Regions from separate parts of the Streptomyces sp. NPDC014623 genome, predicted to be linked through region 2. Evidence: predicted binding sites of a transcription regulator. Region 2 holds the regulator's gene; the other holds the start of a gene.

Region 1 (7,915 bases), on a different contig from region 2:
GGTCTCGTCCAAGGCTGGTTGGGGAAGGGACTTGATGTCGTCGATGGAGCGCACCGTCGTCCGCTGTGCCGAGGGGCACGTCTTTACCACCTCGTCGTTCCCGATGCAGCAGCTCGGGTCCGCGCGGATCGGTCCCGGGCGGCTCATCCGCTGTCCGCGCTGTGCGCGGCTGAGGCGGGCCGTTCCTGTGGTGTTCGAGGAGCGCTAGAGGTGTGAGGCAGGCGCGCGCGGGACGGTCCGGTTGGGGCCGGCTCGCGCGTTCTGCGTATCCTCGGTGCGTGCTTCTCTCAGATAAGGACCTCCGGGCCGAGATCGATGCCGGGCGGGTTCGCATTGACCCGTTCGACGCTTCGATGGTGCAGCCCTCGAGCATCGATGTGCGGCTGGACCGCTACTTCCGGGTGTTCGAGAACCACCGCTATCCGCATATCGATCCCGCCGTCGAGCAGACGGACCTGACCCGTCAGGTCGAGCCGGACGGTGACGAGGCGTTCATCCTCCACCCCGGGGAGTTCGTCCTGGCCTCCACCTACGAGGTCATCTCGCTCCCCGACGACCTGGCATCGCGACTGGAGGGGAAGAGCTCGCTGGGGCGGCTCGGGCTGGTGACACATTCCACGGCAGGGTTCATCGACCCCGGTTTCTCGGGGCATGTCACTCTGGAACTGTCGAATCTGGCGACGTTGCCGATAAAGCTCTGGCCGGGAATGAAGATCGGGCAGCTGTGTATGTTCCGGCTGACCTCTTCATCGGAGTTCCCGTACGGATCCGAGCGTTACGGATCGCGCTATCAGGGCCAGCGAGGACCGACCGCCTCGCGTTCTTACATGAATTTCCACAGGACTCAGGTGTGATACGGCATGGCTGGTGAGATGCGGGAGAATCTGACGTACGAGGCCTTCGGGCACGCCGTACGCGAGCTGGCGCAGGCGGTGGCCGACGACGGCTACGAGCCGGACGTCGTGCTGAGTATCGCGCGGGGCGGGGTCTTCGTCGCGGGCGGTCTGGCATATGCCCTGGACTGCAAGAACATCCATCTGGTGAACGTCGAGTTCTACACCGGGGTCGGGACCACGCTGGAAATGCCGGTCATGCTGGCGCCCGTTCCCAATGCCATCGACTTCACGCAGAAGAAGGTCCTCATCGCCGACGACGTCGCCGACACGGGCAAGACGCTGAAGCTGGTCCGTGACTTCTGCATCGATCATGTGGCCGAGGTGCGCAGCGCGGTCATCTACGAGAAGCCGCAGTCCCTCGTGAAGTGCGAATACGTGTGGAAGAAGACCGACCAGTGGATCAACTTTCCGTGGAGCGTGGAGAAGCCCGTCGTGCGCCGTGAGGGTCAGGTTCTCGACTCCTGAGAGCTGTCCCGCTATTCCTGGCGGGCGCACGACGACGGTTACGGCACCTCGCCGCGTTGTCGAAACGCCCGGATACATCCAGTACGCGGGCGCCTCTCCGCCTTGCGATGCACCGCGTCTGACGCCGCGCGCTGATCCACCAGGAAGTGCGGGACAGCCCTCAGGCAGCGCCGCGGGAGGAACGGGAGGGGGCCCGGTGCGACGCACCGGGCCCCCTCCTGCGTGTCGGACCGGGATCAGATCGTGCCGAGCTTGATGATCGAGAGCAGCGCGATCAGCTGGATAGCGGAGGCGCCCAGGGCCTTCGGCCACGGCAGGTCGTGCGACTTGCTCACCATCGAGGTGAACAGTGCTCCGGCGGCCAGCCAGGTGATCCAGCCGAGGATCTGGACCAGGGAGTTCTCACCGCCGAGGAAGAGGGCGAAGATCAGGCGGGGCGCGTCCGTGATCGACATGATGAGCATCGACAGCCCCACGGTCGGCTGCCAGGAGCCCGTGCCCCCGAGCTGGCGGGCCAGGGTGTGGGTGACCGCGCCGAGGACCAGCCCGCCGATGACGAAGCCGACGCCCGTGAAGATCACGTACGGGGCGGCCGTGGAGACCTCCGCGTGGATCGCCTCGTCGCGTGCCTGGTCGAAGCCGAAGAGCGCGAGCAGGCCGTAGACGAACGTGACGACGATCGCGGTGCCCCAGACGGGGTGGTCGCGCATCTGCCAGAACGTCGATCCCGGCCGCATCACGATGCCGCTCAGCAACTGCTTCCAGTGCAGCCTGGGTCCTGAGGGGTGTGCGGGGGCCTGGCCGGCCTGGTAGGTGTTCCCGTCGCCGTACGGGTCCTCGTTGATGCTGAACGCCTGGGTGTGTCCCGGGGTGTCGGCATACGGGTCCTGTCGCGAGGGCTGGTGGTGCGGGTCGCCGAAGTACTCCGGTTCGCCGTGTCCGCCTGCGTGCCCGTTCCCACCCCCGTGTCCGTTGCCGCCGTGCCCGCCGCCGTACGGTGCGCCCTGAGGACCGCCGTACGGTGCGCCGTTGCCTCCTGTGGGGGGCCACGGCTGCCCGCCGTACGGCGGCGGCGGTGATGCCTGTGCGCCGTACGGCTGTTGCTGCTGCGGGTGTTGTTGCGGTGTGCGGTTGTCCCGGCCGCGTCCGATCCTGAATCCAGCCACACATCGAACGTACCTGGTCCGTACGGGTGTGGTGTGAGGGCCGGGGGAACAAGGGGCCCATTGCGGCCTAGCTGTGACATCCCCTAGGGGAACCCCGGGGGGCTCGCACCACCTCGGAGAGGACCCTCGGTGGCACCCGGGACACACGGAAGCGGCCGGTCCTGCCCCCGAGGCAGGTCCGGCCGCTTCCGTGGTGGGGGACGGCTACTGAACGGGTTCCGGTTCCGGCCGGCCGGCCGGCGCCGCGTCGCCCGCCGGGTCGGCAGGTGTCTTCACCGACTCCAGGAGCAGCTGTGACACGTCCACGACCTGCACCGACTCCTTCGCTTTGCCGTCGTTCTTCTTGCCGTTGACCGAGTCGGTCAGCATGACGAGGCAGAACGGGCACGCGGTGGAGACGATGTCCGGGTCGAGAGAGAGGGCTTCGTCGACGCGCTCGTTGTTGATGCGCTTGCCGATCCGCTCCTCCATCCACATCCGGGCACCGCCGGCGCCGCAGCAGAAGCCGCGCTCCTTGTGGCGGTGCATCTCCTCGTTCCGCAGACCCGGGACCTTCGCGATGATCTCGCGCGGGGGCGTGTAGATCTTGTTGTGGCGGCCCAGGTAGCAGGGGTCGTGGTACGTGATCAGGCCCTCGACCGGTGTCACGGGGATCAGCTTGCCCTCGTCCACCAGGTGCTGGAGCAACTGCGTGTGGTGGATGACCTCGTACTCGCCGCCGAGCTGCGGGTACTCGTTCGCGATGGTGTTGAAGCAGTGCGGGCAGGTCGCGACGATCTTCTTCGACGACTTCGGCTTCTTCGTCTCCGGTTCGTCGTCGTCCTCGCCGAACGCCATGTTCAGCATCGCGACGTTCTCCTGGCCGAGCTGCTGGAACAGCGGCTCGTTGCCGAGGCGGCGGGCGGAGTCACCGGTGCACTTCTCGTCGCCGCCCATGATCGCGAACTTGACGCCCGCGATGTGCAGGAGCTCGGCGAAGGCCTTCGTCGTCTTCTTGGCGCGGTCCTCGAGGGCGCCCGCGCAGCCGACCCAGTACAGGTAGTCGACCTCGCTCAGGTCCTCGACGTCCTTGCCGACGATCGGGACCTCGAAGTCGACCTCCTTGGTCCACTCGACACGCTGCTTCTTGGCGAGCCCCCAGGGGTTGCCCTTCTTCTCCAGGTTCTTGAGCATCGTGCCCGCCTCCGACGGGAACGCGGACTCGATCATCACCTGGTAGCGGCGCATGTCGACGATGTGGTCGATGTGCTCGATGTCGACCGGGCACTGCTCCACGCACGCACCGCAGGTGGTGCAGGACCACAGCACGTCCGGGTCGATGACGCCGTTCTCCTCGGCGGTGCCGATGAGGGGGCGCTCGGCCTCGGCCAGGGCGGAGGCCGGTACGCCTTCGAGTGCCTCGGCCGACGCCTTCTCGGTGCCCTCCATGTCCTTGCCGCCGCCGGCCAGCAGGTACGGCGCCTTGGCGTGCGCGTGGTCGCGCAGGGACATGATCAGGAGCTTCGGGGAGAGCGGCTTCCCGGTGTTCCAGGCGGGGCACTGCGACTGGCAGCGGCCGCACTCGGTGCACGTGGAGAAGTCGAGGATGCCCTTCCAGGAGAACTGCTCGACCTGGGAGACGCCGAAGGTGTCGTCCTCGCCCGGGTCCTCCCAGTCGATCTCCTTGCCGCCACTGGTCATCGGCTGGAGGGCGCCGAGTGCGACCTCGCCGTCGGCGTTCCGCTTGAACCAGATGTTCGGGAAGCCGAGGAAGCGGTGCCAGGCGACACCCATGTTCGTGTTGAGGGAGACCGTGATCATCCAGATCAGCGAGGTGCCGATCTTGATCATCGCGGTGAGGTAGATCAGGTTCTGGAGCGTGCCGAGCGTGAGACCCTTGAAGGCGAGCACCAGGGGGTACGAGACGAAGTAGGAGGCCTCGTAGCCCTCGACGTGGTGGATCGCGCCTTCCAGGCCGCGCAGCGCGAGGATGGCCAGGCCGATGATCAGGATGATGTACTCGACGAAGTACGCCTGCCAGGCCTTGGAGCCGGCGAAGCGGGACTTGCGGCCGGCCCGCGAGGGCAGGTTCAGCAGCCGGATGGCCATCAGCGTGACGATGCCGAGCACGGTCATGATGCCGATGAACTCGATGTACATCTCGAACGGCAGCCAGCCACCGACGACCGGCAGCACCCAGTCGGCCTGGAAGAGCTGTCCGTACGCCTGGAGCAGCGTCGGCGGCAGGGTCAGGAAGCCGATCGCGACGAACCAGTGGGCGAAGCCCACGATCCCCCACCGGTTCATCCGGGTGTGGCCGAGGAATTCCTTGACCAGGGTGATCGTGCGCTGCTTGGGGGCGTCGGTGCGGCTGCCTGCCGGTACCGGCTGTCCGAGACGGACGAACCGGTAGATCTGCGCGACGGCTCGGGCGATGAGCGCAACGCCGACGACAGTCAGCACCAGCGACACGATGATCGCGGCGAGTTGCATTTGGGGGCTCCTCGGGCCTGCGAGGGTGGGATCCAGCGCGTACAAGTGATTACTAAGCAGTAACTTAATCAGTCTGTGCTGACACTATCCACTTATTCCGCCGCGCTGTAGCCGCGCAGGCGGTGATCTGTGTCGCTCAGGTGAGCCTTCCCCGGGCGTCGTGGTCCGCGCGGCTCCGCTCGCAGGGGGATGCGTACGGATTGCGCCAGGATCGCCAGGTCGAGCCATGTTCCATGATGCTCTGCGTAGTGCGCGTCCAGGAGGGCGGGTTCGTCCCAGGGCATCCTGGAGTGGGTGCGCACCTGGGCCAGGCCGGTCAGACCCGGCCGGAGCCGCTGCCGCCAGTGTCCGGCGGCGGGTCCGGACAGGGCGGCCTCGGCGGGGGTGAGCGGCGCCGGGCCGACCAGGGAGAGGTCTCCCCGGACGACGTGGGGCAGCTGGGACAGCAGGTCGAGCCGGAACCGCCGGGTGCGCAGTGAGCGCAGCTCGAAGGGGTGGCCGCCGAGGCCGACCCTGGTCTCGCGCCGGAGTACGCCTCCCCGGCCGCGGGATGGCCGGAGGGCGAGGGCCAGGGCGGCGAGGAGGAGGGCGGGCGCCGCCAGGAGCAGGAGTGCCGTGCCGAGCGCCAGGTCCAGGGCGCGCTTGGCGGTCAGGGATCTCAGGGGGCCGGCGATCCGGGCGGCGGCCGCGGCCGCCAGGTTCCCGGTGGCGCGTCCGGCTGCCGCCCGGGCGGCAGCGAGGGCGCGGCCGGGCCGGGGGCCCGCCGCCCGGACCGCCGTCGCCGTGGCGGGGCGCCGTTTTCTTCGTGCCGCAGTCTGTCTCGCGTTCCGCATTGCACCTGCCCGGAGTCGATGACGTAACGGTATGCACGTCTTGATGCATTTTGTGACAGAACGATCTCATGGTGCGAAGGTGGGGGGCGTGTGTGGTGTGCCGCGCATGCCGGGGGTGCCGGGCGAGGTGCTCCCGGTCGGCCTGCGGCTGTACCCGAACACGCGAATTCCCTGCTCAGCGCATATGTGAGCACATAAGTTGAGCGTAAGTGACTCAGGTCCTTTGACTCCGGGCTGGGTGTCATGCATCCTTGAGTCAGATCCACTCAAGTAGTCAGTTGGAGGAATTGAAATGGCACGTGCGGTCGGCATCGACCTGGGCACGACTAACTCCGTCGTCAGCGTTCTCGAAGGCGGCGAGCCCACCGTCATCACCAACGCCGAAGGCGCCAGGACCACGCCGTCCGTCGTCGCCTTCGCGAAGAACGGCGAGGTGCTCGTCGGCGAGGTCGCCAAGCGCCAGGCGGTCACCAACGTCGACAGGACCATCCGCTCCGTCAAGCGCCACATGGGCACTGACTGGAAGATCGACCTGGACGGCAAGAGCTTCAACCCGCAGCAGATGAGCGCCTTCATCCTGCAGAAGCTGAAGCGCGACGCCGAGTCCTACCTGGGCGAGAAGGTGACCGACGCGGTCATCACCGTCCCGGCGTACTTCAACGACTCCGAGCGTCAGGCGACGAAGGAGGCCGGCGAGATCGCGGGCCTGAACGTCCTGCGCATCGTCAACGAGCCGACCGCCGCCGCCCTGGCGTACGGCCTCGACAAGGACGACCAGACGATCCTCGTCTTCGACCTCGGTGGCGGCACCTTCGACGTGTCCCTCCTGGAGATCGGCGACGGCGTCGTCGAGGTGAAGGCCACCAACGGTGACAACCACCTCGGTGGTGACGACTGGGACCAGCGCGTCGTCGACTACCTGGTGAAGCAGTTCGCCAACGGACACGGCGTGGACCTGTCCAAGGACAAGATGGCTCTCCAGCGTCTGCGCGAGGCCGCGGAGAAGGCGAAGATCGAGCTCTCGTCCTCGACCGAGACCACGATCAACCTGCCCTACATCACGGCGTCCGCCGAGGGCCCGCTGCACCTGGACGAGAAGCTCACGCGCTCGCAGTTCCAGCAGCTGACCGCAGACCTCCTGGACCGCTGCAAGACCCCGTTCCACAACGTCATCAAGGACGCGGGCATCCAGCTCTCCGAGATCGACCACGTCGTTCTCGTCGGTGGCTCCACCCGTATGCCCGCCGTCGCCGAGCTCGTCAAGGAGCTGACCGGCGGCCAGGAGGCCAACAAGGGTGTGAACCCGGACGAGGTCGTCGCCATCGGCGCCTCGCTCCAGGCCGGTGTCCTCAAGGGCGAGGTCAAGGACGTCCTGCTCCTCGACGTGACCCCGCTGTCCCTCGGCATCGAGACCAAGGGAGGGATCATGACCAAGCTCATCGAGCGCAACACCACGATCCCGACCAAGCGCTCCGAGATCTTCACGACGGCCGAGGACAACCAGCCGTCGGTGCAGATCCAGGTCTACCAGGGCGAGCGCGAGATCGCGGCGTACAACAAGAAGCTCGGGATGTTCGAGCTGACCGGTCTCCCGCCGGCCCCGCGCGGTGTGCCGCAGATCGAGGTCGCCTTCGACATCGACGCCAACGGCATCATGCACGTCGCCGCCAAGGACCTCGGCACCGGCAAGGAGCAGAAGATGACCGTCACCGGCGGCTCCTCGCTGCCGAAGGACGAGGTCAACCGGATGCGCGAGGAGGCCGAGAAGTACGCGGAGGAGGACCACGCCCGCCGCGAGGCCGCCGAGTCGCGCAACCAGGGTGAGCAGCTCGTCTACCAGACGGAGAAGTTCCTCAAGGACAACGAGGACAAGGTCCCCGGTGACGTGAAGACGGAGGTGGAGACCGCGCTCACCGAGCTGAAGGAGAAGCTCAAGGGCGAGGACACCGCCGAGATCCGCACCGCCACCGAGAAGGTCGCGGCCGTCTCCCAGAAGCTGGGCCAGGCGATGTACGCCAACACCCAGGCCGAGGGTGCGGCCCCGGGCGCCGAGGCCCCGGGTGACGGTCAGGCCAAGGCCGAC
Region 2 (17,533 bases):
GAGCCCGAACCGCCGTGGAAGACGAAGTCGAACGGCTGGCTGCCGGCCGGCTTGCCGTACTTGGCGGCGACACCCTGCTGGAGGTCCTTGAGGAGCTCGGGGCGCAGGACGACGTTGCCCGGCTTGTAGACGCCGTGGACGTTGCCGAAGGACGCTGCCAGCAGGTAGCGGCCCTTCTCACCCAGACCGAGAGCCTCGGCCGTACGCAGCGCGTCGTCGACGGTCGTGTACAGCTCGTCGTTGATCTCGTGCGTGACGCCGTCCTCCTCGCCACCGGTCGGGGTGATCTCGACCTCAAGGATGATCTTGGCGGCGGCGGCCTTGGCCAGCAGTTCCTGGCCGATGGCCAGGTTGTCGGCGAGGGTCTCGGCCGAACCGTCCCACATGTGCGACTGGAACAGCGGGTTCAGACCCTTGGCGACGCGCTCCGCGGAGACGTCGAGCAGCGGACGTACGTAACCGTCCAGCTTGTCCTTGGGGCAGTGGTCGGTGTGCAGCGCGACCGTGATGTCGTACTTGGCGGCGACGATGTGCGCGAACTCGGCCAGGGCTACGGCGCCCGTCACCATGTCCTTGTTGTGCTGGCCGCCCAGGAATTCGGCGCCGCCGGTGGAGATCTGGACGATGCCGTCGCTCTCCGCCTCCGCGAAGCCGCGCAGTGCAGCGTGCAGGGTCTGGGTCGACGTCACGTTGATGGCCGGGTAGGCGAACCTGCCTGCCTTCGCCCGGTCGAGCATCTCGGCGTAGACCTCGGGGGTTGCGATGGGCATCTGTCCGCTCCTTGGGATGTGCGGGTGTGCGGTGCTTGGTCCCTGACCTGGGGGCGACGTCATCGTCGCCCTTATCTTCCCAGACTCTCGCTTCGGCTCCACGCTGCCCGTCGGCTCCTGTTCCCTGTTTCACGTGAAACAGGGAACAGCCCGAGGAAGCCGCAGGTCAGGCCAGGTCGAGGTCCGCCACGGAGTAGACCTGGACGTACGGCAGGCCTGCCTCGGCGATCGCCGAGGCGGCGCCGCGCTCCACGATCACGGCGACGGCCACGACCTCGCCGCCGGCCTCGCGCACCGCTTCGACCGCGGTCAGCGGCGAGCCGCCGGTCGTCGAGGTGTCCTCGACGACGAGGCAGCGGCGGCCCTTGACGTCCGTGCCCTCGATGCGGCGCTGCATCCCGTGGGCCTTCTGCGCCTTGCGGACGACGAACGCGTCCAGGCTCTTCCCGCGCGCCGCCGAGGCGTGCAGCATCGAGGTGGCCACCGGGTCGGCACCCAGTGTCAGACCGCCGACACAGTCGTAGTCCAGCTCGGCGGTGGCGTCGAGCATCATCTGGCCGACCAGCGGCGCGGCCTCGCCGTCCAGCGTGATCCGGCGCAGGTCGATGTACCAGTCGGCTTCCAGACCCGAGGAGAGGGTCACTTTGCCGTGCACCACGGCCTTGTCCTTGATCTGCTGGAGCAGCTCAGCACGTACGTCAGTCATGCCAACGAGGGTAAGGGCTGCCGCGGAGGGTCAGAGCCGCGCCCAGCTCCAGGTCGACGTGATTTCCAGGGGCTCGATCGGGGTGACCAGCCGGGGGGCCGTGTTCAGCCCGTTCGGCGGTCCGGACTGCGGCTCCACACAGACCGCCTCGGCCTGCTCGTCGTAGACCACCACCCACTCGTCCCGGCTCCTGACCGTCAGCTCCAGCTGCCCGGGCCAGGTGAGCTTCACGTCGACGCCCTCAGGCATCCCGAAGCAGTCGTCCCAGGGGCCGGGGACGGGGTCGGTCCGGCGGCCGGTCGGCAGGTGGTCGTCGCCCCGCTCCTCCTGCCAGGCCGCGTCGAAGGCGATCTCCACGTCCTGGCCGCCGAGGTTCCGGAGGAACCAGGGGTGCCACCCTGCCTGCGCCGGGAACGAGTCCCCGTACGTCTCGATGCCGAGGCTCAGCGTCAGCGACTCCTCGGTCAGCTCGAAAGCCTGCGTCACCCGGCCCTCGTACGGCCACGGGTCGGCCAGATCGTAGAAGAAGGCCGCTTCCGAATCACTCTGCCGGGCCGGTTGCCAGGACGTGTCACGGCCGGTGCCGTGGATGGCGTGCGGCGGCGAGTTCAACGGCATCCGGTGCAGCTCGCCGCCATTGCGGAACAGACCGTTCCCGGTACGGCCGCACCACGGCACCATGGGGAAACAGCCGTACCGCTCGCCCTGGCGCAGCAGTTCGGTACCCCCGATCCGTAGGCTGCTGATCCGGCAGCCGTGCACGGGATCAACGGTCAGTTCGACGTCGCCGGCGCTCAGCCGTGCGTTCTTCACCACTCTGCTCACCCCCCGACACTACTGGCGTGGGACGGCTCCCTACGGCCTCCTGCGCCGCAGAGCTCTGCTCACCACCACGGCCGAGACGATCGCCAGGGCGGCCGCCGGGGCGGCCCAGCGCAGCGCGAGGCCCGCGGTGCCGTCCTCGGGCGAGGGCACGGGGGCGTACCGGCCACGTGGCGGAGCGTGGTCGACCTCCTCCGTGCTGCGGCCGATCATGGTGCGGCGAGCGTGCGCGGCTTCGGCCGGCGGCTCGTCCGGCACGGTGAATTCCATGTCCGCGGGCGAGTCGAGCGAGGACGGCGGCACGGGCACGTCGAACACGGACTCCATGCCGGCTCCCGGCGGCTCCTCCCGTGAGGCCTCGGCGCCCGACGCCTCCTCCCCTGAGGGTTCCGCAACCGGCGCCCCGGCCTCCGGCGAGCCGTCCCGCGTCGCCAGCGACTCCGTCACCAGCTGCTGCGTGAAGCGGTCCAGCAGACGCTCCGCCGCACTGAGCGCCACCGGTGCGTCCAGCTCCACGATGCGGCCGTCGCCACTCGCCGTGCCGGTGAATCCGATCGTCGTCCCACCGTCCGTCTCCGTCAGGCCGATGGTCAGCGTCAGCTTCACCGAGCCCGTACCGCGGGCCTCCACACCCTCCCCGGTGACGGAGAAGGAGTCACCTCCGCCGGAGGGCCGCAGCGTCAGCGCCCCTCGGTACGTGATCGTGTGGCCGTCGGCCCGGAATTTCAGCCGTCCCGTCAGCGGCCCCGCCGACGCGTCGGCATCCTGCTGGAGTCCCGGTACGCAGCGCGCGACGCGGGCGGGATCACCCAGCGCCCGCCGCAGGGACGAGACCGGAACCGGAACGAACACCTCATGCTCCATACCGCCGAGCCTACTCAGCCCCGGCCGTACCGTCAGCGCTTCCACCCCCGAAGGCCCCCCGACGGCCTCCCGAAGGCCGTGCGGGCCCCCGGCCTCCGTGCTCACGGCTCCTCCCGGTACCGCGGGTGGACCAGTGTCGACGGCAGCACCCCGTGCTGCCGCGCCCGCTCCGCCGCGCGCCGGCCGGCCAGCAACTCCCGCTCCCCCAGCGTCCGCAGAGGCGGCGCCTCCGGGTCCATGCCGAGCCGTCCCACCGTCTGCCGGGCGGCCAGCACGAACCCCCAGTCCCGCGGTTCCTCCGCCCCATCCGTGGCGCGCCCCGGACCCGTCACGAGCCCACCGGCCCGCCCCTCGACGCGGTACGGCCGGGTCACCAGGCCGCCCGCACGTACCGACGCCTCCACCGTCCAGAACGTCCTCGGCCTGCTGCTCGGCGGCCCCGCGTGCACCACCAGCCGGCCGGCCGGCTCCAGAGCTCCGGCGACCAGCCCGTAGAACTCTGCGGCGTAGAGCTTCGTGCTCGCCGTGATCCCCGGGTCGGGGAGGTCCGAGATCACCACGTCGTAGCGGTCGTGCGTGGCTCGCAGCCAGGCGAAGGCGTCCCCGGTGACCGCCGTCAGCCGGGGGTCCTCGTACGCGTGCCCGTTCAGCGCGGAGAGCCCCGGGTCCGTGCGGGCCAGCCGGGTGACGGCCGGGTCGAGCTCGACCACCACGACGGACGTGACATCCGGATAGCGCAGCACCTCACGGGCGGCCAGCCCGTCGCCCCCGCCCAGGATCAGTACCCGCCGGTGTGCCCCGTTCATGGCCGGGTGCACGAGCGCCTCGTGGTAACGGTGCTCGTCCCGGGAGCTCACCCGGAGCCGGCCGCCCAGGTAGAGGCCGAGCGAGCCGCGCCCCGGACCGGTCAGGACGATCTCCTGCACCTCTGTCTGCACCGCGACCCGCACCTCGTCCCCGTACACCGCGCGCCGCGCCGCCCGCTCGAAGTCGTCGACCAGGACGGAGGCCGTGGCCAGCAGGACGATCACCGCTCCGTTGACGACGACCAGCAGCAGGCGTGAGCGCGGTCCCAGATCGCGCCGGAACACCCACAGCACCAGCGTCCCGCCCGCCGCCGCGTTGACCGCGCCGGTGAACAGCGCCCCGGTCAGCTGGCCCATCACCGGCAGCAGCAGGAACGGGAAGGCCAGCCCGCCGGCCAGCGCGCCCACGTAGTCGGCGGCGAAGAGGTCCGCGGCCGCTCCGCCCGCGTCCTGCCGGTCGACCCGTTGGATGAGTGTCATCAGCAGCGGGATCTCCGCGCCGATCAGGATCCCGATCACGAGCGAGAAGCCGGCCACGGCGTAGCGCGGCTCCCCGAGCCAGGCGAAGGACGCGTACAGGACGAGCGCCGACGTCCCGCCGACGAGCGCGAGCGCGGCCTCGATCAGCCCGAACCCCACGGCGGCCCGGGTGCGTAAACGTTTCGCGAGCAGCGACCCGATGCCCATCGCGAACACCATCAGGGACAGCACGACCGAAGCCTGCGTGACCGAATCACCGATGAAGTACGAGGCCAGCGCCACCAGTTCCAGTTCGTACACCAGACCGCACGCGGCGCAGACGAAGACCACGGCCAGCACGAGGAACCGGCCGGTCCTCTGCCGCACGGGAAGCCGGGTCGCACCCCCTCGCGACGGCGTCTGCTGGTCGATCATGAAATGAACGCTACGTGACGGCCCGGTTGCCGTTTGTCACCCACACGAGTACACATGACGCGTGCCCGGTCTCCGTGCACCGCACCGGACGGGTCCGCGCCCTCCTCACGGCACCGCCGTCGGCACCCGCGCTCCCACCCGGGTGCGGGTCACCACCAGTTGGCCCTCCTGCGGATACGCGTGCCAGGTCCGCCAGCGCACCTGCCCCTCCGTCCGCTGCGCGAGCATCGCGGTGAAGGCGTGGGGACTGCCGGGGAACGTCCCCGCCAGCCCGTGCGGATGGTCGGACACCAGCGCGAGCAGCTCCTGGGCCCGCCCTGCGAACGATCCCTCCGAGAGCGTCTCGACGCGTGCCGCGAATTCGTAGTCCCAGTCACCCAGGCTCTCGGCGACACCCAGCGGCAGCGGTGCGCTGCTGCCCGGCAGACAGGCGACGGTCTCGGAGCACCTGCGGTTCCCCTCCTCCAGCAGCACCTGGTGGGAGGCGCCGAGCAGCCTCAGCTGCACCTTCGATCCCGACAGTTCGAGGTCGAGCACGGCGAGTGCGGGCAGCGGCTCCCGCCCGAGCGTCCATGCGAGATCGGCGGCCCGGGTATCGGAATAGGCGGTCTGAAGGGTCGTGAGCATGGATCGGCTCCGCAAAACACGCTGGGACACATGGACAGGAGGCACCCCCGGACGGCGGACGTGGGGGGGGGAGGGGCCCGATCCGGCCCAACTGGGGCCCGGGGGCTGAATGTTCTCTACTTCGATGCAATCACGAGGTAGGTCGTGCTCACAGCGTTTTTACCCAACTTGCCGCGGTTTCCATCCCTCAGGGGGCAGGACGGTTCACCTGTTCCCGCACTCCAACAAAAAGGTGTCCGGCGGGAGTTCATCTCCACCGGACACCTCGTACGCGCTCGCCCCGCCCGGGACGGGCGGGCCTGTCTCAGCTGCTGCCGCCGCCGCAGCCCCCGCCGCCACCGCAACTGCTGCCGCCGCCTCCGCAGGAATGCCCACCGGAGTCACCGCCGCCGCTGTCCCCGGCCCACCAGCTGTTGCCGCCCGAGCCGCCTCCCCCGCCACTGTCCGAGCCCCGGCGGCCCGCCCGCCCGGCGCGCCCCGCCGGGGTCTTCTTCCGGCTGCCTGATCCTGTGACGAGGGCAGCGGCCCCCACCGCCACGATCACCAGGAACACGATGAAGACGAACAACCCCATCGACCTCACATCCTTCTCTCCCCCGAAGCGAGGTCCCCGCTTCTCGAGTGGGCGTTGGATTCCCCTGGCCCGCCGCGCCCAAAGCAGACTTGAGCAACTCCAGAGCTTCGGAACAGGATGGCGTCCATGACACAGGGACGACCGCTGCTCAACCGCCGCCTCACCGAGTTCGGCACGACGATCTTCGCGGAGATGACGGCCCTGGCCGTACAGACGGGATCGATCAATCTCGGCCAGGGCTTCCCCGACACCGACGGTCCCGAGGAGATCCGCGAGGCCGCGGTCCGCGCGCTGCGCGCCGGCCACGGCAACCAGTACCCACCGGGCCCCGGCATCCCCGAACTGCGCTCCGCGGTCGCGGAGCACCAGCAACGGCACTACGGGCTGGAGTACGACCCCGAGGCCGAGGTCCTGGTCACCACAGGTGCCACGGAGGCGGTCGCCGCCTCCCTGCTCGCCCTCCTGGAGCCCGGCGACGAGGTCATCGCACTGGAGCCCTACTACGACTCGTACGCCGCCTGCATCGCCATGGCGGGCGGCACCCGCGTCCCCGTCACGCTCCGGCCGCACGAAGGGGCCTTCCGGCTCGACCTCGACGAACTGCGCGCCGCCGTCACGCCCCGCACCCGGCTGATCCTGCTCAACACCCCGCACAACCCGACCGGCACCGTCCTGACCCGGGACGAGCTGGCCGCCGTCGCCGCACTCGCGTGCGAGCGGGACCTTCTGGTGGTCACCGACGAGGTCTACGAGCACGTCGTCCTCGAGGGTGAGCACATCCCCCTCGCGTCCTTCCCCGGCATGCGTGAGCGCACGGTCACCATCAGCAGCGCGGGCAAGACGTTCTCACTGACGGGGTGGAAGATCGGCTGGATCACCGCGAGCCCGGAACTGGTCACCGCGGTCCGCTCGGCCAAGCAGTTCCTGACCTACGTCTCCGGTGGCCCCTTCCAGTACGCGGTCGCCGATGCCCTGCGCCTGCCCGACAGCTACTTCGAGGGGCTGCGCGCGGATCTGCGCGCCAAGCGCGACCTGCTCGGCGCGGGCCTGGCGGAGGCCGGTTTCGAGGTCTACGAACCCGCCGGGACGTACTTCGTCACCGCCGACATCCGTCCGCTCGGTTCGGGGGAGGACGGCTTCGCCTTCTGCCGGGCGCTCCCGGGGCGCTGCGGGGTCGTCGCCGTCCCGAACGCGGTCTTCTACGACCACCGCGAGCAGGGCGCGCCCTTCGTACGCTTCGCGTTCTGCAAACGTACGGACGTGCTCACCGAGGCGGTCACCCGGCTGAAGGGCCTCCGCGCGTCCTGACCCGGAACAGCGCAGGCCCGGGACGGAGCGCCGGCCGCACTGGCCGCGCCCCGGACCGGACCTGCGCCGTCCGTCCGCCGGATCAGGCCTCCGTGGGCTCCCCGCCCTCGGTCTTCTGCTCCGCGGACTCCAGTCCCAGGCGCTCCACGAGCCACTTGTCGAACTCGATCGAGGCCCGCACCCAGCTGACCGTCGAGGAGACGAAGTGCTCCAGGCTGACACCGGTGCCGATGAGCATCTGCGCCTCACCGACCAGGCGTACGGAGGCGGCGGTGCCCTCCTCGCCCTCATGGGCGTGCGTGTAGACCTTGGGCCACAGGGTGCGGCGGTTCCAGTCGTCGATCGCGTCGAGCAGCACGGCGCGCTGGTCCAGGGCGTGGGGGCGGTCGTAGAAGGTCCGGACCGAGAAGACCTGCTGCTCCTCCTCGCCACGGAACATGAAGTACGTCCGGAAGTCTTCCCACGGCGCGGCGAGGTCGCCCTCGTCGTCGACGACGAACTTCAGCTCCATCTGCTCGAGAAGCTGCTTGACGAGGTCCTGGTCGGGGACCACGGGGCCTTCGGGCCTTTCCGCCTGCGGTTCGGGCTGGCCTCCGAAGTTGGGGATCGAGGACGGGTCGATAGACATCGCTGGGTACTCCTGTGGATCGCACGTGGTTTCCTGGCTTCGACCCTAGCCGCGATCGCGGCCGGTGGTCCTACGCACTCAGGGGAATCGTCCCCCCGCTCGTTCCCCTGGCCCTCGACCAGGAAACCGCGGCCAGCACGGCGCAGAGCGTGCCGACGACTCCGGCCCCGCCGATCGTCTGTGCCGAGGACCCGGACAGCTCCGCCGCCAGGCCGCCCGCCGCGACACCGATCCCCTGCACCGCGGTCAGCCCCGACCTGGCGAGTCCCAGCGCCTGACCGCGCTGGCCGGCCGGGGTGAGCAGGACGAAGGTCGCCCCCGCGGTGATCTGGTACGCGGAACAGACGCCCGACACCAGCAGCACCAGCAGGGCCACCCCCACCCCGGGGCCCGCGAGGTAGACGACCAGCGGAAGGTTCGCGCCCACCGCCAGCGGCCCGAGCAGCCGGCGCCGGCGCTCGGCGTCGAAGCCCGTACGGCCCATGAGGGCCGCGCCCAGAACCATTCCGGCGGGGTGCGCGGCGAGCAGGAGCCCCACCGAGGCGGCGCTCCCGCCGGCCTCCTCGGAGAACGGGGCGGCGAGACCCTCCGGCAGCACGACGAAGCCCGCCAGCCAGCCGAGCGCGACCAGCGACCGCAGCCGGGAATCCGACCAGATCAGGACCGCGGCCTTGCCCACCTGGGTGTGCACCCGCTTCGGCTGCGCGTCGCCCGGGTCCACCGGCCGCGCCTTCACACCCAGCCTGATCAGGCATGCGGAGACCAGGAACGTCACCGCGTTCAGCCCGAGGGAGAGGTGGCCGCCCAGCCACACCACGAGCACCCCGCCGACGGCGAAGCCGACCAGCTGTCCGGCCTGATGGGTGATCATCATGACCCGTTGTCCCCGCTCGTACAGGCGCTCACCCAGGACGGCCGGCATCAGGGCGCCCTGCGACGCCCCGAACGGCGCCTCGGCGAGCTGCGCCAGCACCAGCAGCCCCGCGAGCAGCGGCAAGGGTGTCCCCGGCAAGGCCATCAGGCCGACGAGGACGGCCCGCACCAGGTCGCATCCGATCATGACCGTGCGCCGGGGGAAACGGTCCGCGAGGCCGGAGAGGAGCACTCCGGACAGCAGTGCGGGCAGGCTCGTCAGAGCGTAGGTCGCCGCGGTCCAGCCGGCCGACTCGGTGCGTTCGAACACGAGGAGCGACAGCGCCACCCGTGCCAGCTGGTCGCCCAGCACCGACTGGGCAAAAGCCGCCCACAGCGTCCGAAATTCGCTCAGGCGAATGAGGCTGCCGCTCCTGCAATCCTTCGGCTCCGCCTTCGACTCGCCGGGTATCCGCTCCGTCATGCGCGCACCCTACCGGTTGCCGAATTCACCCCGAACGCCCCTGCGGAAAAGAAAAGGGCCCGGAGTGTCCCGATACCGCGCGGCACCCGATCACCCGGACAACTGCCGTTCCGGCTCCGGCCGAGGACGCAGATATGTATCGGTCGGACACAAAAAACAATGGTCCGGACCGGGGATTCCCGCATCCGGCCAGATTAAGGAAACTTTCGGCTCGATTTCACAGGTGTTCCCCCGACGAGGTGTGCCCGATGGACACATCAATGGGGAGGGGCCGCACACGCGTGTGCCCCCTCCCCGGCCGGGACACGAGGTCTTCCGGCCGGGGAGGGGGCACAGGACACCGCCCGGGTCTACAGGGTCTTCGCCGCCGCGGTCCCCACGGTCAGTCCGTCACCGCCCCGGTCGACCCGGACCGTGTCGCCGTCCTTGACCTCGCCCGCGAGGATCTCCTTCGCGAGCCGGTCGCCGATCGCGGTCTGGATGAGCCGGCGCAGCGGCCGGGCGCCGTACGCCGGGTCGTTGCCCTCCACCGCCAGCCAGGCCAGTGCTCCGGGGGTGACGTCGAGGCGGATCCGCCTGTCGGCCAGCCGCCCGGCGAGACGGCCCACCTGGAGCCCCGCGATGTGGGCCAGCTCGTCGCCGGACAGAGCGGAGAAGACGACCAGGTCGTCGAGCCGGTTGAGGAACTCCGGCTTGAACGAGGCCCGTACGACCTCCAGGACCTGCTCCTTCTTCACCTCGGGCTCGGTCAGGGGGTCGATCAGGAACTGGCTGCCCAGGTTCGACGTCAGGATCAGGATGGTGTTGCGGAAGTCCACCGTCCTGCCCTGCCCGTCGGTGAGCCGGCCGTCGTCGAGCACCTGCAGCAGGACGTCGAAGACCTCGGGGTGGGCCTTCTCGACCTCGTCCAGCAGCACGACGCTGTACGGGCGGCGGCGCACCGCCTCCGTGAGCTGGCCGCCCTCCTCGTATCCGACGTAGCCGGGCGGGGCACCGACGAGACGGGCGACGCTGTGCTTCTCGCTGTACTCGCTCATGTCGATGCGGATCATGGCCCGCTCGTCGTCGAACAGGAAGTCGGCGAGTGCCTTCGCCAGCTCCGTCTTGCCGACCCCCGTCGGACCGAGGAACAGGAACGAACCGGTGGGCCGGTCGGGATCGGCGATCCCTGCGCGTGTGCGGCGTACGGCGTCCGACACGGACCGCACGGCCTCGCTCTGGCCGATCAGCCGCCTGCCCAGCTCGGACTCCATCCGCAGCAGCTTCTGGGTCTCGCCCTCCAGGAGGCGTCCGGCCGGGATGCCGGTCCAGGCGCCGACGACGTCGGCGATGTCGTCCGGGCCGACCTCCTCCTTGACCATGGTGTCCCTGGAAGCCTCCTGCTCGGCCTCGTCCGCCTCGGCCAGCTCACGCTCCAGGCCGGGGATCTCCCCGTACAGCAGCTTGGAGGCGGTGTCGAAGTCACCGTCGCGCTGGGCACGCTCCGCCTGGCCCCGCAGCTCGTCGAGACGCTCCTTGAGCTCACCGACGCGGTTCAGGCCCTGCTTCTCCTTCTCCCAGCGGGCGGTGAGACCGCGCAGCTCCTCCTCCTTGTCGGCGAGGTCGCGGCGGATCTTCTCCAGGCGCTGCTTGGAACCCTCGTCGCTCTCGTTCCTGAGCGCCAGCTCCTCCATGTGCAGCCGGTCGACGGAACGCTGGAGCTCGTCGATCTCCAGGGGCGAGGAGTCGATCTCCATGCGGAGCCGGGAGGCCGCCTCGTCGACGAGGTCGATCGCCTTGTCGGGGAGGAACCGGGAGGTGATGTACCGGTCGGAGAGCGTCGCCGCGGCCACCAGCGAGGAGTCGGCGATCTGGACCTTGTGGTGCGCCTCGTAGCGGCCCTTGAGCCCACGCAGGATCGCGATGGTGTCCTCGACGGACGGCTCGGCGACCAGGACCTGCTGGAAGCGGCGCTCCAGCGCGGGGTCCTTCTCGATGCGTTCGCGGTACTCGTCCAGCGTGGTGGCGCCGACCATGCGGAGCTCACCCCGGGCGAGCATCGGCTTGAGCATGTTGCCCGCGTCCATCGCGGAGTCGCCGCCCGCGCCCGCACCGACGACGGTGTGCAGCTCGTCGATGAAGGTGATGATCTGTCCGTCGCTCTCCTTGATCTCGGAGAGGACGGTCTTGAGGCGTTCCTCGAACTCGCCGCGGTACTTGGCGCCCGCGACCATCGCGCCGAGGTCCAGGGAGACGAGCCGCTTGTTCCGGAGGGACTCGGGGACATCGCCCTTGACGATGCGCTGGGCGAGCCCCTCGACGACGGCCGTCTTGCCGACGCCGGGCTCACCGATGAGCACGGGGTTGTTCTTCGTACGGCGTGACAGCACCTGCACGACGCGGCGGATCTCCTGGTCACGGCCGATGACCGGGTCCAGCTTGCCCTCGCGGGCGGCGGCCGTGAAGTCCGTACCGAACTTCTCCAGCGCCTTGTACTGCCCCTCGGGGTCGGGAGTGGTCACCCGGCGCCCTCCCCTGCTCTTCTCGAATGCGTCCAGCAGCTTCTTCGCACCGGCTCCCTGTCCCTCGAGGATCTCACCGGCGCGGCCGCCCTTCGCCGCCACGGCGATCAGCAGGTGCTCCGTGGAGAGGTAGTCGTCGCCGAGTTCCTTGGCACACCGGTCGGCGTCGGCGAGGACGGCGAGCAGTTCGCGGCTGGGCTGCGGCGGCGCGACGGTCGACCCGGTGACGCTGGGCAGCGCACCGAGCAGCCGCTCGGTCTCCTCGCGCACGGCCACCTGGTCGGCCTCGGCGGCGGCCAGCAGGTCGGTGATGTTCGCGTTGTCCTCGCCCGCGAGCAGCGCGAGAAGCAGATGCCCGGGGGTCAGGTCCGGATGTCCGTCCTTGACGGCCCTGCTGGTGGCCGCGTTGAGGGCGTCCCGGCTCTTGTTGGTCAGCTCGGCGTCCACGGGCGCTGTCTCCTCCTCGTACGGGTGCTTCATGGAACTATGACTCGAACAACGGGTACAAAGTTGAGTCTATTCCACTCAAGGGCAGGGTGATGCCTCCCCGGCTCCCGAATCTTCCTGTATCTAGGCTGACCCCATGCCTGACGTACGCGACCCCGGTCCCGAATACCTCGCCTTCTGGCAGGAGCGCCACGTGTGCACCCTGACCACGCTCCGCCCGGACGGCACGCCGCACGTCGTGCCCGTCGGGGTGACGTACGACCCGGAGACACGGCTCGCCCGCGTCATCACCGGCGGGAACACCAGAAAGGCCGCCAACGTCCTGGCGGCCGGCCCGGAGGGGGCACGGGTCGCGGTCTGCCAGATCCAGGGGCGCCGCTGGGCGACCCTGGAGGGCCGCGCGGTCGTCCGCACGGACCCCGGCGCGGTCCAGGACGCGGTACGCCGCTACGCGGAGCGCTACGAGCGCACTCCGCGGCACAATCCGGAGCGGGTCGTCATCGAGATCGCCGTCGACAGGGCTCTCGGAAAGGGCTGAGAATTCGAAGCGCTTTCCGGGCAGCACAACGGCGCCATCGTGTTCAGGTCACGATGGCGCCGCTGTGTGGGGGAAGTGCCGGAACGACATGGAGCAACGGGGGAATCGTTCAGGCACTGCGGGGGGTGGCGGAAATGGCTTCTTGCTCGAACAGCTCATGGTCGCGCTGATCGAGATTCACGAAAATCATGCCGTACCTCACGGCACAGCGAACCGGTTGCGGCGCTCCGCGCGGTCGGCGGAGGCAGCGATAGGCACGGATGTCGTCATCCGTTTCCATCACGACAACGATGGGCTCTCCGAACAGGGTGACCATCAACGAATCGCCCTGGCGGGTGAGCGCCGTGAGCAGATCGATGAAATGCCACCCTGAGCGATAGGCCGTGGCCATCTCCCGCCGGAAGGTGCGGTCGTCCGGTGGGGTGGTCATGAGCCGGCGTGGGTCGGAGTGGACCAGGCGATGTCACCCGGCTCGGTCTGGGTCCCCCATGCGATGTCACCCGGGTCGGCCTGGATCCCCCATGCGATGTCACCCGGCGCAGACGCCTCGACGTTCCAGGCGATGTCGCCCGATGCCGCAGCAGCGCCCCCACCCCAGGCGATGTCGCCTCCGCCCGCCAGTCCAATGCCCAGGGCTGCAACGAACGAGGCGGCAAGCGCCGAGCGAAGCATTCGCTTATACATGATCGGCTTCGTCCTCACTTGTGGATTGTTCTCCCCCGCACCAAAGACGATGTCTCACCCAGGCACTCGAACACCACCGACTCGATGCATCATGTTCCTGCATGTTCAGGAACCTGGGGGGTGGAGATATGACCGCAAGCTACACAAAGCCGACACATCCTCACGGGATTACCGAACTATGCGAAGAAGGAGGGCGCCTGTACGCCGGTGCGCTGCGCTCCGGACGCATCGCACGCTCCGAGGTGGCGGCGACTCCCTGCCTGATCGACTTCGCCCTGCTGCACCCCGATCCCGACGATCCCGAGTGGCTCCGGCCCGTACCGCCGTCGGCCGCGCTGGCCAAGCATCTGCACCCGCTCGAACGCGAGATCCTGGAGCGCAGGCGACGCTCCGTGCTGCTGGCCGAGTCCTTCGAACCGTTCATGGACATCAGCGCCCAGGATCCGCCGACCACCCACGCCATCACCGTCCTCGAGGGCGCCAACCGCATCAACGCCGCCCTGGACCTCGCCACCGCCGAGTGCCGCACCGAGGTCCTGACGGTCCAGCCGGGCGGCGGCCGGAGCCAGGACCGCCTCAGCGAGGCCCTGGAGCGGGGTCTGGCCGTCGTGGACCGAGGCGTGCGCCTGCGCACGCTCTACCAGCACACCGTGCGGCACAGCCCCAGCACGCTCGCCTACGCCGAGCTCATAGCGGACGAGAACGTGGAGATCCGCACGCTCGAGGAACTCATCGAGCGGCTGATCATCTTCGACCGCACGGTCGCCTTCATCCCCGCCACGGACGACCGCCAGATCGCCCTGGAACTGCGTCACACGGGGCTGGTGGAGTACCTCGCCAAGGTGTTCGAGCAACTCTGGACCAGAGCCGCACCACTGCTCGAAGAGGTGAAGTACACCTCGACACCGCTCGGTATCACGGGTGTTCAGCGCTCGATCGCCCAACTCCTCGTCGAGGGCCACGTCGATGACTCCATCGCCCGTCGCCTCGGTATGAACGTACGCACCTGCCGTGCGCACGTGGCCAAGCTCAATGCCGCGCTCGGCAGCAACAGCCGCGCCCAACTCGGCTATCTGATCGCACAGTCGGGCATCCTGGACCAGCAGTGATCCCGGAGCTCCCGGACAGGGCGCACCAGGAGGAGGCGCGGCCGCACCGGGTCTCGCCGGGCCGTTCCCCTGCATGTCCAGCCTCCCTCCGCCGTTAGGCTTTGGCCACCGTCATCTTGTTGCAGTGCACGAAGTGGGGGGGTTCCAAACCGACATGGACGACGCCAAAAGGGCCCACCCTCACGGGACCCGTGAGCTGTGCGACCCGGCCGTCCGCCTGTACGAGGAGGCCCTGCGCGCGGGGCGCCTGCCCCGCACCGCACTCGCCGCGGCACCCTGTCTGCTGGACATGGCCCTCGTCGAACCCGACCCACGTGACGGCGGCTGGCTGCGGCCCGTCCAGCCGTCCGCCGCCCTGGCCCGTCTGCTGCAGCCCATCACCCGCGAGATCAGCGAGCGGATCCGGCTGACCTCCACGCTCGCCGCGGCGCTGACGCCCCTCACGGCGGTCTTCGACGAGGACCCCAACCTCGCCATCACCGTGCTGGAGGGCCGCTCCCACATCATCTCGGTGCTCCGGGAGGCGTCCACCCGCGCCACCGAGGAGGTCCTGACCGCGCAGCCCGGCGGCAACCGCCTCACGCACAACATGCAGCAGGGCCTGGAGAACGCCCGCTCCGCGATCGCCTCGGGCGCCCGGCTCAGACACCTCTACCAGCACCCCGCCCGCTACAGCCCGGGGCTCAGGGACTACGTGGCGCAGATACCGGCCGACCACCTCCAGGTGCGGACCGTCGAACAGACCGTCGACCGCCTCATCGTCTTCGACCGCTCCGTCGCCTACATCCCGGCCGCGCCCGGGGACGAAGCGGCCCTGGAGATCCGTCATCCGGCCCTCGTCCGCTACCTCACCCGGGTCTTCGAGGTCCTCTGGGTCCAGGCGACCCCCTACAGCGAGCAGTTGCCCGTCGCGGCCCCGGGAACGCCGGTCACCGCCGTCCAGCAGAGCATCGCCCGTCTCCTCGCGGAGGGGCACGTCGACGACCTCATCGCCCGCAGACTGGGCATCAGCGTCCGCACCTGCCGCTCTCACATATCCAAGCTGATGCAGTCGCTCGGCGCCCGCAGCCGCACCCACCTCGGGGCGCTCCTGGTGCGCTCGGGCATCGTGGACCAGGAGTCCGCGACAACGGCGAAAGGAGGGCCCGCCCCCCGGAGCGTGAACTCCTGGAGCGGGCCCCGGCGGCCTTCGGCGCGCGCCTCAGTCCTTCGGCCTCTTGGGCCGCCAGACCACCAGCGCGCCGGCCTGCTGCACATCCTGGTAGGGCACCAGGTCGCGCCGGTAGGAGGCGTGCACCTGGGCCTCGCGCTGCTGCATGGCCACGGCCGCGCCGTCCACCGCCGCCGAGAGCTCCGCGACGCGCTGCTGGAGCGCGGCGACCTGGTTCTCCAGCTCGATGATGCGCTTGATACCCGCGAGGTTGATGCCCTCGTCCTGCGACAACTGCTGCACGGTGCGCAGCAGTTCGATGTCACGCGCCGAGTAGCGGCGGCCGCGCCCGGCCGTGCGGTCCGGCGAGACCAGGCCGAGGCGGTCGTACTGGCGCAGTGTCTGCGGGTGCAGGCCCGAGAGCTGGGCCGCGATCGAGATGACGTAGACCGGTGATTCGTCGGTCAGCTGGTACGGATTGCGTCGACGGCCGTCCATCTCAAGCTCCCTTCGCCGCCTGGAACAGCTCCGCCCGCGGGTCCTCCCCCGCGGTCGACTTCCGGTAGGCCTCCAGCGCGTCCTGGGCGTCCGCACCGAGGTCCGTGGGCACGGCCACCTCGACGGTGACCAGGAGGTCGCCACGGGTCCCGTCCTTGCGTACGGCGCCCTTGCCCCGGGCCCGCATCGTACGTCCGTTGGGCGTGCCGGCCGGGAGTTTCAGGGTGACCGGAGGCCCGCCGAGCGTGGGGACCTTCACCTCGCCGCCGAGCGCCGCCTCCGGGAAGGTGACGGGCACGGTGACGGTGAGGTTGTCGCCCTTGCGGCCGAAGACCGGGTGGGCGTCGACGTGGACGACGACGTACAGGTCGCCGGCCGGACCACCGCGCTCCCCCGGGCTGCCCTTGCCGCGCAGCCGGATGCGCTGGCCGTCCAGCACACCCGCGGGAATCCTGACCTGCATCGTGCGGGCCGACTTCGCCCGGCCGCTGCCCTTGCAGACCTCACAGGGGTCCTGGGCGATGAGGCCCCGGCCCTTGCAGTCCACGCAGGGGTCGGTCAGGGAGAATCCGCCGCCGGTGCCGCGCGACACCTGGCCGGTGCCGACACACGTCGGACAGACCCTCGGGGTGCCGTTCTTGTCGCCGGTACCGGAACACGCCTTGCAGGGGGCCTGGCTGGACATCCGCAGCGGGACCGTGGCCCCGTCGACCGCCTCGGTGAAGCTGAGCGTCACCTCGGACTCGATGTCCTGGCCGCGCCGCGGCTGGACACGTGTGCCCGCACCGCCGCGGTTGAACAGTCCGCCGAAGACATCGCCCAGACCGCCACCGCCGAAGCCGCCGGCGGTCTGGCCACCGCCCGGTGCGCCGCCGAAGAGGTCGCCCAGGTCGAAGTTGAAGTTGCCGCCCGCACCGCCGGGACCCGCCCGGAAGCCTCCGTTGCCGAAGAGGGCGCGCGCCTCGTCGTACTCCTTGCGCTTCTTGGGGTCCCCGAGGATGTCGTTCGCCTCGGAGATCTCCTTGAAACGCTCCTCGGCCTTGGCGTCACCCTTGTTGGCGTCCGGGTGGTACTCCCGGGCGAGCTTCCGGTACGCCTTCTTGACCTCGGCGTCGGTGGCGTCCTTGGGGACGCCGAGAACCTTGTAGTAGTCCTTCTCGACGAAGTCCTTCGTGCTCATCGACGTCCCTCCTTCCGGACGATCGGCCGTGGGGCCGGCCCCGGGGGGGGCCGCCCCCCCCCGCCGCGGGGACGAGCCCGCGGCGGGGGGG

The links. The regulator HspR, encoded in region 2, represses chaperone genes until heat shock. The targets are predictions, from matches to a motif close to TTGAGNNNNNNNNNCTCAA.
Region 1: a site for HspR is predicted at 6,084-6,102, ahead of dnaK (molecular chaperone DnaK). Genes of this name have one in related genera too.

The regions. Positions count from the first base shown of each region.
Region 1 is NZ_JBIBZU010000048.1:315-8,229, forward strand. It holds gene dcd (dCTP deaminase) at 279-854, shown strand; gene ACF1FZ_RS34675 (phosphoribosyltransferase) at 861-1,361, shown strand; gene ACF1FZ_RS34680 (Yip1 family protein) at 1,598-2,527, opposite strand; gene ACF1FZ_RS34685 (heterodisulfide reductase-related iron-sulfur binding cluster) at 2,732-4,999, opposite strand; gene ACF1FZ_RS34690 (sugar transferase) at 5,092-5,832, opposite strand; gene dnaK (molecular chaperone DnaK) at 6,125-7,915, shown strand, end outside.
Region 2 is NZ_JBIBZU010000013.1:219,667-237,199, forward strand. It holds gene fbaA (class II fructose-bisphosphate aldolase) at 1-770, opposite strand, end outside; gene pyrE (orotate phosphoribosyltransferase) at 937-1,476, opposite strand; gene ACF1FZ_RS22060 (aldose 1-epimerase) at 1,507-2,301, opposite strand; gene ACF1FZ_RS22065 (SRPBCC family protein) at 2,332-3,162, opposite strand; gene ACF1FZ_RS22070 (polyamine aminopropyltransferase) at 3,264-4,862, opposite strand; gene ACF1FZ_RS22075 (DUF2617 family protein) at 4,968-5,489, opposite strand; gene ACF1FZ_RS22080 (hypothetical protein) at 5,794-6,063, opposite strand; gene ACF1FZ_RS22085 (pyridoxal phosphate-dependent aminotransferase) at 6,190-7,371, shown strand; gene ACF1FZ_RS22090 (YbjN domain-containing protein) at 7,454-7,999, opposite strand; gene ACF1FZ_RS22095 (MFS transporter) at 8,070-9,335, opposite strand; gene clpB (ATP-dependent chaperone ClpB) at 9,686-12,283, opposite strand; gene ACF1FZ_RS22105 (pyridoxamine 5'-phosphate oxidase family protein) at 12,420-12,821, shown strand; gene ACF1FZ_RS22110 ((2Fe-2S)-binding protein) at 12,931-13,251, opposite strand; gene ACF1FZ_RS22115 (5'-nucleotidase) at 13,248-13,505, opposite strand; gene ACF1FZ_RS22120 (helix-turn-helix transcriptional regulator) at 13,607-14,614, shown strand; partial or broken gene ACF1FZ_RS22125 (LuxR C-terminal-related transcriptional regulator) at 14,769-15,767, shown strand; gene ACF1FZ_RS22130 (heat shock protein transcriptional repressor HspR) at 15,816-16,262, opposite strand; gene dnaJ (molecular chaperone DnaJ) at 16,264-17,442, opposite strand.